Regions from separate parts of the Hahella sp. CR1 genome, predicted to be linked through region 1. Evidence: predicted binding sites of a transcription regulator. Region 1 holds the regulator's gene; each other region holds the start of a gene.
The links. The regulator sigma-54, encoded in region 1, starts transcription at its own class of promoters, with help from an activator protein. The targets are predictions, from matches to a motif close to TGGCACNNNNNTTGCTNT.

Region 1 (4,219 bases):
CACGCTTTATCAGCACCGATCAACCCGTTAAGATAACTTCAAATATCAATCAGTTAACCGCTGTCGGAATGGAGGCGGACATTGATAAAAAGCTTATTGTATTACTTTCTCAGGTAACCGGCGTTTATGCACAACCCAAGTAAACTATTCACCGCGGCGCTGTTATTGGGCCTTATTTTCGCCCCGCTTAGCCATGCATTGGACCTTCTTAACGGCAGTGACGAACCGGTGCGCATCAAAGCGGGACGCTGGGAGAGAGATGGCCAGAAAGGCATCGACACCTATATCGGCAATGTCGTTATTATCCAGGGCAAATCCAGCATCGAGGCGGACAAAGTCATTTTATACACCGACGACAATGGCATCAGCCGCTTCCAGGCGACCGGCAAACCCGCTCACTTAGTGCAGTTTGACCAAGAAAAACAAACTGAAACTCACGCTTACGCAGAAAACATGGACTATGACCGTAGCCAGAGTAAAGTCGTTATGCGTAACCATGCACGCATTCTTCAGGACAACAGCTCAGTGGAAGGCGAAGAAATTATTTATTTCACAGACAAGCGTTTAGTCACGGCAAAGGGAGCCTCATCGGGCAATCAAACCGAGCAGGTTGAAATTATCTATCATCCGCCCAAATCTAATAAACAATGAGCACTCTCACCGCCAGAAATCTGGCCAAGGCCTACAAGAAACGGCCCGTAGTAAAAGATGTGTCCGTTGAAATTCGCAGCGGCGAAATCGTGGGCCTCCTCGGCCCTAACGGCGCTGGGAAGACTACCTGCTTCTACATGGTGGTAGGACTCATCCCCAGCGACAAAGGCAGCGTATTTATTGACGAAACGGAAATCACCGGCCTGCCTATGCACGGGAGAGCGCGCAAGGGCATTGGCTATCTGCCGCAGGAAGCTTCGGTCTTCAGAAAGCTGTCCGTAGAGGACAACATCTACGCCATCCTTGAGACCAGAGCGGATCTGAGCCGCAAGGAGCGTAAGCTTAAGATGGAAGAGCTGCTGCAGGAATTTCACATCACCCATATTCGTAAAAGCCTTGGCATGAGTCTCTCGGGGGGCGAGCGTCGACGCGTGGAAATCGCTCGCGCGCTGGCTACGGAGCCAAAGTTTGTCTTATTGGATGAGCCTTTCGCCGGGGTGGATCCTATTTCCGTCAATGATATCAAGCAGATTATCGAGCATCTCAAAAAGCGCGGCATCGGCGTTTTAATTACAGACCATAATGTGCGCGAGACCTTGGATATTTGTGAACGCGCCTATATTGTCAGTGAAGGATTTATTATCGCAAGCGGCGCCCCAAGTGATATCCTTGCCAACCCAAAGGTTAGAGAGGTCTATCTGGGTGACCAGTTCAAACTTTAGTTTAACCGGCGGCTTCCATCTCAGATGGACCTCAAGGCTCAAGAGCTTAGGATTAAAGCACCTAATAACTATGAAAAACTCACAAGATCTGTGCCTGAATCGGTGGTAAGCATCAGATGGTTATGAAAACTTCATTGCAGTTAAAGCTGGGTCAACAGCTGACCATGACCCCGCAACTGCAACAAGCAATAAAACTTTTGCAGCTTTCAACACTGGATTTACAGCAGGAGATTCAACAAGCGCTTGAGTCCAACCCCATGCTGGAAGTGTCTGAAGAAGACGAATCTCCCAACCACGTTCAGAACGATACGATCAGCGACATGCTCGCCAATAACTCCAGCAAGGAGCGAACGCAAGAGTCGGGCATGGATGAAGGAGGATTCGCCGAAGAGGACAACTGGTCCGATTCCATTCCGAACGACCTCCCCGTCGATACCGCCTGGGATGATGTCTTCCAGAGCGGATCAAGCAGCTACAGCGGCGGCGAAGATGACGAATACGACTTCGAATCCCGCAATAGCAAAGGCGAAACCCTGCAAGACCACCTTCTCTGGCAACTGAACCTTACCCCCATGTCCGACATTGACCGCATGATCGCTGTTGCGATAATTGATGCAGTCAATACTGATGGCTATCTCTCCCTCACTCCAGACGAAATTCATGGCGGACTGCAAACTGAGGGGGAAGAAGAAATTGAGCTGGACGAAGTACGCGCCGTCTTAAAGCGAGTGCAGCAATTCGATCCTCCTGGAGTCGCCACTTGCAACTTGCAGGACTGCCTGCTGAGTCAGTTGAATCAACTGCCTAAAGACACCCCCTGGTTGGGTCAGGCCAAGCTGGTGGTCAGCCACTATATCAATCTGCTTGGCAACCGCGACTACGCCCAGTTGATGCGCCGCAGCCGCCTGAAAGAAGACGATCTGCGGGAAGTTCTCAAACTGATTCAAAGCCTGAACCCAAGACCGGGCGAAGGCATTCAGGAAAGCAATACCGAATACGTGGTTCCTGACGTTATCGTCAAAAAAGCCAACGGCCGCTGGCTGGTTGAGCTGAACCCTGAAATCGCTCCCAAGATTCGTATCAACCCTGGCTATGCAGGTTTGGTGAGACGCGCGGACAACAGCTCAGACAACACTTATTTACGCGACCAGTTACAGGAAGCGCGCTGGTTTATCAAAAGCTTGCAAAGCCGTAATGAAACTCTGTTGAAAGTCGCTTCACAAATCGTCGAACATCAGCAAGGATTCCTTGAGTACGGCGAAGAGGCGATGAAGCCACTGGTGCTGCACGATATTGCGGAGGCGGTGGAGATGCATGAGTCGACGATTTCCCGGGTGACCACCCAGAAATACATGCACACTCCTCGCGGCGTATTTGAGCTGAAGTACTTTTTCTCCAGCCATGTCAGCACAGACACGGGTGGCGAGTGTTCTTCGACCGCTATTAGAGCTATTATCAAGAAGTTAGTCGCGGCGGAATCACCGAAGAAACCATTGAGCGACAGCAAAATTGCTGCGCTGCTTGGCGACCAGGGCATCAACGTCGCCCGTCGCACGATCGCAAAGTACCGGGAGGCGCTTTCCATTCCGCCTTCCAATGAACGTAAGCGATTAATTTAAAAGGAGGAATACAGGCATAAGACTTAAATCAAATAGTCACAAATTGGATGTGCTAGTATTTTTCATGGAAGTGCAAAATTCATAATGCACCGTATATTGGCATTAGGAGCAAAGTATGCAAATGAACATCACCGGACATCAAGTCGAGTTAACTGAAGCACTAAAAGACTACGTTAACAACAAGTTCGACAAGCTCGAACGACACTTCGACAGTATCAGTAATGTCCAAGTTACGCTCTCCATTCAAAAACAGCGTCAGATTGCGGAAGCAACCATGCACATAAGCGGCGCTGACCTGCATGCCAATGCTGAACACGAAGATATGTACGCGTCAATTGACGCACTGGTGGACAAATTAGACCGCCAGATCCTCAAACACAAAGAGAAGCACGTTGATCGGATGCACGGCGCATCCGCCAGATAACAGAACATGGCCCAAACCACACTAACTATTGAGTCAATTATCTCGCCCGCCCTCACACGCTGTGGGGTGTCGGGCTCGAGTAAGAAGCGCGTTCTCGAATATATCGCCAATCTGATTGCGCAACATTTTCCGTTTTTGGACGAGAACGCCATTTTTACCAACCTGATATGCCGTGAAAGACTCGGCAGCACTGGTATCGGCCAGGGTATCGCAATACCTCATTGCCGCCTGGAAAACTGCGACCGCATCATAGGGGCCTTGCTTACACTCAAGGACAAAATCCCTTTTGACGCCATAGACAACGAACCTGTGGACCTGCTGTTCGTTCTGATCGTGCCTCAAGAGGCCACCAGCGAACACTTGGACCTTCTGAGCCAGCTGGCCCAGAAATTCAATGACCGTCGCTTCTGCGAACACCTACGCGACTGTGACAACGACGAAACCCTGTTCAGGAGGGTGCTGGAGAAATAATCCAGCTTCGATGGAAAGAGGAAGACATGAAGCTGATTATCGTAAGTGGTCGTTCAGGCTCCGGAAAAAGTACGGCGCTCCATGTTCTGGAGGACATGGGCTATTACTGCATCGATAACCTGCCTATCGGTCTCCTCTCGCCTCTCACCCAAGAGGTGCTGGACCAGGGGAAAACCCAGAATCAGCAACTCGCCGTCAGCATAGACGCCCGCAATCTTTATAGAGACCTGTCGGATTTCCCGTCAATTTACGCCACTCTGCAGGCGCATAATATCGATGTGGAAATCATCTATCTTGACGCCAATGACGCCACCTTAATCAAACGTTTTCAT
Region 2 (4,219 bases), on a different contig from region 1:
GTGGTGGGTAAGCCATATCGTCGTACGCCTGCTTTCAGTGGGTTGATGACTTATCTGGTGGTGAACCCGCTGTGGGAAGTCCCCACCCAGATCGCGGAAGAAGATATGCTGGAGCGTTTTATCGAAGACCCGGAATTTATCAGCAAAATGGGCTTCAGGGTATACAAAGGCTGGGGACGGGAAGAGGCCGCCCTGGACCCTGAAACTATCAACTGGGAAGAAGTCAAAGGCGGCAAGTTTCCCTATCGCCTGCAACAGGCGGCGGGCCCCATGAATGCGTTAGGGCGTATCAAGTTTATGTTTCCCAATGAATTTAATGTGTATCTTCACGATACGCCAAGCAGAAGCTTGTTCTACAAATCACAGCGAGCCTTCAGCTCAGGCTGTATCCGTCTGGAGCGGCCCCTGGAATTGGCTGCAGCCTTGATCGGCAGTAAGAAAAGAACCGGCATCGAGCTGGACAAAATACTTGCGTCGGGGGAGCCGACCACACTGCGTTTACCGAGCCCGGTTCCAGTGCATCTGCAATATTGGACCGCCTGGATGGATGACTCCGGCGTGGCGCAATTCCGTAAGGATGTATACGGAAGAGACGCCCGACTGCAAATGGCGTTTGAAGGCAAAACGCTAGCGCCGGAGGATAATGAATGGTTAGAGCACTAACGGTCATTGCGCTCTGTCTGCTGATGACCCGTGCTTTTGGATTTGAACCCGGTAAAGTCGACTTCAGTATCAGTTTCAAAGGCGAAACCAGTGATTATCGGGTTATGTCCGTATTTTTGCAGGCGTCAGAAGAATTTGTCTTCAAAATTAATCTGCCGGAGAGCGAGCAGATTGAAATAAGCGGCCAGGGCGATGTCGTCAAGGAGCCCGGCGATCGTTATCGCTGGACCGCTCCTGCGCATCCTGGGGTGAGTCGTTTGACTATTCGCAGGTCTTCCACCGGGGCGCAGATAACCCTAAACCTGTTTGTGTTGGTGCCGGCGAACCAAGTCGAAGAGGGGATGCTGAGTGGCTATCAGATAGGTCATTATCCCAGTGAGGCCTACCTCAACCAGGCGATCTATCTTCCGCCTCCCGGCTACCTCGAAGTCACCAAGGATATGCTGGATATCGAGCTGACGCCCAATTACCGTTTGGAGCAGTTTCTATGTCGGCAACCCTCGGAGTTCCCCAAGTTTCTGGTGCTGCGGGAAAAGCTGCTGCTTAAGCTGGAGTATTTGACGGAGCAGGTGAATGCCGCAGGTGTGCCGGTTTCTTCTTTCGTTATTATGAGCGGCTTTCGCACCCCGTACTACAACACATCCATTCGCAACGCGATGTATAGTCGTCATCAATGGGGCGGGGCGGCGGATGTCTTTATCGACGAGGACCCCAAAGACGGCAAAATGGACGACCTTAACAAGGACGGCAAAGTCGACAAAGATGACGCGGAGTATCTGGCGCAGCTGATTGAGAAATTTGCTGAAACGCCGGAGTACAAATCCTTCATCGGCGGGTTGGGCGTATATTCCGCTAATAGTTATCACGGTCCATTTATTCATGTGGATGTGCGGGGAGCCATGGTCCGGTGGTAAGCCGGGTTCAGTGTTGTTATTCCGCGTTGAACTCCCTGAAGTAGACCTGCTTGCTATCCTTACACTGGCGAAAAAAAGCCCGAAGCCGTGAGGCTTCGGGCCCTGCTGATGTCCATGCGCATGGAGTGCGATGAATTAGTTGATCATCAACTTGTTTTCAACGGAATCCACGTCGTCAACATTGCTGGCCAGTTTTTCCGCCAGATCCTTCTCTGCTTCTGAATCCACCGCGCCATTTAGCGTTACCACACGGCCTTCTGTATCCACATCAATATCAAGACCGGCGACGGACTCGTTGGCCAGCAGCTTCATTTTCACCTTAGCGGTAATAGTGGCGTCAGCCACGGAGCTTTTAAAGCTGTCGTTATCCGCGTTTTCCTTTTTGGCGGGCGTGGAGGCTACCTGCAATTGGTTATCCACATCCTTAACGCCTTCTACGCTCAGAGCGATCTGTTCCGCCAGCTCTTTTTCCACTTCGGAACTGACTGTTCCCACCAGCGTCGCGTTGGAGCCATTCACGGAAGCGTCAATCTCGAACGTGCTCAGGTTTTCGTTGAACAGAATGGCGGTTTCAATCTTGCCTTCAGTCCAACCGTCCTTGAAATACTTCTTCGCATCCTGGCTCATTTCTTCCGCTTTCTGACCGACAGTTTCTTCCTTCTTAACTTTGTCGCCTGCCGCGTAAGCAGGGGCCACGGTCATAGCGCCAGCCAGAGTCGCAGCGATCAGAGCAGCATAAGCAGGTTTCTTGATAAAAATTTTTGGCGTTTTCATAACGATCTCCTTTTCTATCTTTTAAAGTCCCGGATCTCTATCGAGACCGGGTAACAGGTCTCTATGCCTCGTTGTCACTTAAGAGATAGCTAGAAGCGTGCCAAGTTATTTTTACCGAATTTAGCGCTTTTTATGCGCATTTTGGCGTAAATTTGTACGTTTTTTCCGTTTGGCTGGTAATCTTGGGTAAAAGGCTTGCAGAACTTACAAAGTATTGGGTTTGCCTGATTTACAGTGCCGGGCGGCCTTTTCAGGTCTGTTTGGTTTAATTTGGGTCGGTGTCGAGGTTTGGTGTGGCTTTGATGGACCTGTGCACGCTGGTCTTTTCTGCGTACGAAAAATCGTCACTGCTGCTATATTTGCTGATAATAACCATAAGCGAAAAACGCCCTCTGGTATGACCCTTCCACATAATAATCAGCGGAAAACCAAGCGCTACTGTAAACCTTTCTCATGTATAGGAAGCTCTTGCTGGCCGCGTTGTTTTGATCGAGGTAGGGCCAAGAAGCTTTTCTATCGCCTCATTGCGGTATTTATATGCCTGGACATCCTCAACGTCGCAGAGGCCGCGCAGCGCCAGGTGGTACTGGCCGCGACTGAGTATCCTCCTTATTACGGCGAGCATTTAGAGAGTAAGGGATTTATCTCGGAGATCATCTCTACGGCCTTTCAACGAGTCGGGTATGACGTGGAGGTAAAATTTTTGCCCTGGAAAAGAGCTTATGGCATGGCGCAGGCTGGTGATTTTGATGGGGTCTACACTGGGTGGTATCGCAAAAACCGGGAGCAGTGGTTTGAGTTTTCAGATCCTCTTCCAGCCAATGAGTTGGGTTTCTATGCTCTCAGGGAGCGTAATATTTCTTATGTCGTACTGAATGATTTACAGCCATACAAAATAGGCGTGGTGCGGGGATACGTGAATCCGCCTGAGTTTGAACAGGCCAGATTGAATACCATTGAAGTCACCGAAGACCGCCAGAATATCCTTAGCCTTTCCCGTGGTTGGATTGATCTTGTGCTGATTGATAAGTTTATGGGGCAGTATATTATCAACACGGAATTTCCCGATTCCGTCAACAAGTTCATCTGGCTAGACCCTCCGATCAAAGTGGAAAACCAATACCTGATGTTTTCCAAGAAAGCGAAGAATTTTTTGAAAACCTCACAGGACTTCAATCATGGCTTAAAGCAACTGGCGCAAGAAGGTAAGATTGACGCGATTATTACCAAACACAGGTCGCTGTGGGTAACCTCAAAAGGAAAGTGAAAGGTGTTCGCGGATGTCCTGCATAATGATTAAGTAGATCGTATGTCTGAAATAAAACCAAATAAAATAAAGGCCAATAAAGAGCTTTGGCCTGAAGCTGTTAAAAACTCTCATGACTTTCATGACCCACTATTTGATTTTTATTACGACATTCAGTACGTGTGCCGGAAATGTAAGAAGGAGGCTGTCTGGTCTGCGGAACAACAAAAGCACGAGGCAGAAGTACTGAAAAGTGTATTACGGAAAAGTTCTCTGTGAGCCCTGCTATAAAAAATATAATTCACTGAAAGGAAGGATTCGTGAGTATGAGCGGCTGTGGCTGCTGGAGACGGAGTCCAGTAAGGCTCATGCAGAGTATATAGCGAAATGGCTCGCCGATATTCAGGAGTTTAAGACATACACAGATAAATATAATCGGGGTATGGAGCATAAATTGCGCAGATTGTTGGAAGTAAATCAATAAAATTAACGCGAGCTACAACATGAGCAACCAGTATGAAGTTGTAACGATTGAAAACGATGTCCTCATTGTGGGCGTAGAAGGTTGTGATGATGGATATATGCTCTGGCAGAGAGGGTTGACTGAGGATACTGGTTCCGA
Region 3 (4,219 bases), on a different contig from region 1:
TACGACGCTGTAAGTATTGTCTTTCTGAATATTGGCGTGCACCCGCTCGTTGATGAAGCGGGAGCGTGGATCATCCACTTTCTGGTCCGGCCAGGCGCAAACCAGATAATAGTTGATGGCCGGGCGGCAGACATGACAGCCGTCCGGCTTGTCCCATTCCATGAAAGCGGCGACTTCATGAAAGGTTTTCAGGCCGTTATCGAGAATGGTTTTGCGGACAGTGTCATGGCCGTAGCCAGTGCATTTACAAAGCGGCTTTTCGCTGGGCGCGGTGCTGTAGTCGCCGCCCACGGTGGCCGCCAGAACCTGTTCCACCAGCCCGGTGCAGGAGCCGCAGGAGGCGGAGGCCTTGGTGGCGGCGCGTACGTCGTCCAGGGTGTAGAGTTTGTTGTCGGTGATGGCTTTGACGATGTCGCCTTTGCAGACGCCGTTGCAACCGCAGATTTCTGTGTCGTCAGGCAACTCCGCGACGGCGTTGATGCCCTGGCGGCCGGAATCGCCCACCAGGTGTTGGCCGAACAGCAAGGTGTCGCGGAAGTCGCTGATGTTGGTTTTGTCGCGCATCAGTTGGAAGTACCAGGAGCCGTCTCCGGTGTCGCCGAACATGACGGAGCCGATGATTTTGTCCTCTCTGATCACCACCTTTTTATAGACGCCGCGTTTGGGGTCCTGAAACACGATGTTTTCGCTGTCGTTGTCCCCCAGGAAATTGCCGGCGGAAAACACATCAATGCCGGTGACTTTGAGTTTGGTGGAGACTTCTTTCTGCTTGTAGATGCCAATGCCGTAGCCTGCCAGATGGTTGGCGCAGACTTTGGCCTGATCCCAAATGGGGGCGACTAAGCCGAATAATTCCCCTCGGTGTTGCACGCACTCGCCAATGGCGTAGATGCTGGGGTCGAAGGTCTGCATGGTGTCATTGACCACCACTCCGCGCTCACAATACAAACCGCAGGATTGCGCCAGCTCGGTGTTGGGACGAATACCGACCGCCATCACTACGATATCCGCAGGCAGCGTCTCGCCGGTGTCGAACTTGATCGCTTTGACGCCGCCATGTTCATCGCCTTCCAGGCAAGACGTGTTGGCGGACATGCGGAATTTCATGCCGCGCTCTTCCAATGCCGCCTGTAGAAAGCGGGCGGAAGGACCGTCCAGCTGGCGGTTCATCAGAATTTCCAAGTTATGCACGACCGTGACGTCCATGCTGTGTTTCAACAATCCGTTGGCGGCTTCCAGACCAAGCAGGCCGCCGCCGATCACGATAGCGTGCTGTTTGGATTTGGCGGCGGACAGCATGGTGTCTACATCGGAAATATCCCGGAAGGTGATGACGCCTTTCAGGTCTTTGCCTGGCACAGGAATAATGAAGGGATTGGAGCCGGTGGACAGCAGCAGCCTGTCATAGGGCGCTTCCGTTCCGTCCGCCGCATACACAACCTTGTTGCGGCGATCCACTTTCAACGCCCGTTTTTCCCAGCCGGCGTGCAAGGTGATCTGGTGGGTTTTGTACCATTCCATGTCGTTGATCATGATGTCTTCGAGCGTCTTTTCTCCAGACAACAACGGTGACAACATGATGCGGTTGTAATTGCCGTGAGGCTCTGATCCGAACACGGTGATGTCGTATTTATCCGGCGCTATTTTTAGCAACTCCTCGACCGTCCGCATTCCAGCCATTCCATTTCCGACGACGACTAATTTTTCTTTCATGGACCTTCTCCAGCTCACTGAATCCGCTACAGGCTAATTGACCCTGGTAGAGCATGAATGGCGCCAATCGGCCAGGTTGGATTTTTAAGTGGCTGTAAATAAAAGAGTAATTTTCGGTTTTGGAGGTTTTATAGGACGTTGCGCATTTTGATGGTGCGGATTTTAGAGCGAGTTTTGATCTAAAAAAGTGCGCAAATTTTAGCTGGCGCCCAACAAGAGTGATTAATTTGGTGCGACTTGGGGTTTTTGTGTTGCGCATATTTGGTGCGTTTTTATGGCGGGTAAAACGCCTAACGCCCTGCCTGATAAATTTAATTATCTGATATACATAGGTATTTACGATTTTTCCCGGTTGCGAACGAAATATCCAGGCAGGTTGAAAGGAGGTTGGACAGGCTCGATTTGTCGGTTGGCACAGCTTTTGTAGTTCCTGTGAGTGCTTTTCTATAAGAACTCAACTGCCAATAAGACAGGAAGATTTATGTCATCCGATAAACTCAATATTCTGGATCTGTCCCAAGGGGGCGTCCGAACCTTGCATTACACTTGGTTCGCGTTTTTCCTCACGTTCGTCATGTGGTTTTCCCACGCGCCGATGAAGCCTTTCATTGTGGAAGCCTTCAATATGTCCAATGAGCAGTGGAAGGCGCTGCTGATTTTGAACGTGGCGCTGACCATTCCTGCGCGTATCGTTATCGGCATGTTGGTGGATAAGTTCGGCCCGCGTGCGGTGTACAGTCTGTTGCTGATGATTTCCGCTTTCCTGTGCTGGGGATTTGCGTTTTCCACTACCTTTGAGCAGCTTGCTCTGTTCCGCTTTCTGTGTGGGTTTATTGGCGCTGGTTTTGTCATCGGCATTCGTCTGGTGGGGGAGTGGTTTCCCGCTAAAACCGTCGGTGTGGCGGAAGGCGTCTATGGCGGCTGGGGTAACTTCGGCTCCACCGCGGCGGCCTGGACGTTGCCTTCAATCGCCGCCTATATCTATGGCGGCGATGAAGGATGGCGTTATGCGATCGCCACCACGGGCGTCGTCGCTTTCTTCTATGGACTGCTGTTTTATCGCAAAGTCCGCAACACCCCGAAAGGCTCCACCTATTTCAAACCCAAAAAGAGCGGCGGGCTGGAAGTCAGCTCCTGGAAAGACTTCTGGTTTTACATCGCCATGAATCTGCCCATGTATATCGCTTTGGCGGTGCTGACCTGGAAGCTGTCTCCCGCCGGACTGGGGCTGCTATCCGACTCCACGGCGCTGATCTTGTGGGCGGGCCTGGGTGCGCTGTTCATCGTGCAGTTCTGGCAGATCTACAACGTCAATCATGAGCGTCTGAAGCAGGGCGTGCCGGAAATGCAGCGCTACAAGTTCAAGCAGGTGGCGGTGCTGGACTGGGCGTATTTCGTGACTTTTGGATCAGAGTTGGCGGTGGTGTCGATGTTGCCCGCTTTCTTTATGGAGACCTTTGGCTTGTCTCCGGTTCAGGCTGGCTTGCTGGGCGGGGCCTTCGCGTTGATGAACCTGGTGGCGCGGCCCGGCGGAGGTCTGTTGTCGGATCGTTTTGGCCGTAAAAAAACCTTGTCCATTCTGATTGCGGGCTTGGCGGTGGGGTATCTGTTGCTGAGTCAGATTTCCTCAACCTGGATGATCGCCGCGGCGGTGGCTTCGGTGATGTTCTGTTCCTTCTTCGTGCAGGCGGGGGAGGGCGCCGTGTTCGCCATGGTGCCGCTGGTGCAGCGCCGTATGACCGGACAAATCGCGGGCATGGCGGGCGCATACGGCAATGTGGGCGGCGTGACTTTCCTGACGGTGTATTCATTCGTCGACGCATCCACATTCTTTATGGTCATCGCAGGAGCGGCGGCGGTTTGTTTTCTCGCCGTGCAGTTTCTGGATGAACCAGAAGGTCATATGGTCGAAGTGGGCGAAGACGGCAGCGTGCAGCTGATTGAAGTGAACTGATTGACATGGGCGTATCGCTGCGGCGTACTACCTTTAACTTTCACAGCTGGAATAGTGGCGCATGATATTCGCCAGCGATTTGTCGCTATCTGTTGATCAACACAGCATGGCGGGCGTGAAACCCCGCAATGAAGACTGCATCGGCGTGCGAATTCCTGACCGGGAAACGTTGCAACTGAAAGGCGCCGTGGCGGTCATCGCGGATGGCGTCAGCGCGGCGGAAGCGGGCAAGGAAGCCAGCGAAGCCTGCGTCACCAATTTCCTGAGCGATTACTTCTGCACCCCGGATTCCTGGTCGGTGAAAAACGCCGCGCAGAAAGTGCTGCAGGCGTTGAATCGTTGGCTTTATGGACAAAGCCTGCGCACGCTGAATGACGACAAAGGTTACGTATGCACGTTGTCCATTCTGGTATTGAAGTCGACGCAGGCGCATATCTTTCATGTGGGCGACAGCCGGATTTATCTCTATCGGCAGGGCGAGCTGGAGCAGATTACAACGGATCATACCGCCCGCGTCGATGCAGAGCGCACTTATCTGGCCCGGGCGATGGG

Region 2: ONV78_RS10380 (BON domain-containing protein) is a predicted target of sigma-54. The motif match lies at 2,437-2,454, and genes of this name have one in related genera.
Region 3: ONV78_RS23620 (NarK family nitrate/nitrite MFS transporter) is a predicted target of sigma-54. The motif match lies at 2,124-2,141, and genes of this name have one in related genera.

What each region holds. Positions count from the first base shown of each region.
Region 1 covers NZ_JAPELK010000004.1:35,728-39,946, reverse strand. The annotation lists gene lptC (LPS export ABC transporter periplasmic protein LptC) at 1-143, shown strand, start outside; gene lptA (lipopolysaccharide transport periplasmic protein LptA) at 127-651, shown strand; gene lptB (LPS export ABC transporter ATP-binding protein) at 648-1,373, shown strand; gene ONV78_RS10745 (RNA polymerase factor sigma-54) at 1,496-2,992, shown strand; gene raiA (ribosome-associated translation inhibitor RaiA) at 3,108-3,416, shown strand; gene ptsN (PTS IIA-like nitrogen regulatory protein PtsN) at 3,423-3,887, shown strand; gene rapZ (RNase adapter RapZ) at 3,914-4,219, shown strand, end outside.
Region 2 covers NZ_JAPELK010000003.1:534,388-538,606, reverse strand. The annotation lists gene ONV78_RS10390 (L,D-transpeptidase family protein) at 1-663, shown strand, start outside; gene ONV78_RS10385 (hypothetical protein) at 648-1,577, shown strand; gene ONV78_RS10380 (BON domain-containing protein) at 1,713-2,351, opposite strand; gene ONV78_RS10375 (transporter substrate-binding domain-containing protein) at 2,572-3,618, shown strand; gene ONV78_RS10370 (zinc-ribbon domain containing protein) at 3,661-3,876, shown strand; gene ONV78_RS10365 (hypothetical protein) at 4,101-4,219, shown strand, end outside.
Region 3 covers NZ_JAPELK010000011.1:96,831-101,049, forward strand. The annotation lists gene nirB (nitrite reductase large subunit NirB) at 1-1,713, opposite strand, end outside; gene ONV78_RS23620 (NarK family nitrate/nitrite MFS transporter) at 2,195-3,667, shown strand; gene ONV78_RS23625 (bifunctional protein-serine/threonine kinase/phosphatase) at 3,729-4,219, shown strand, end outside.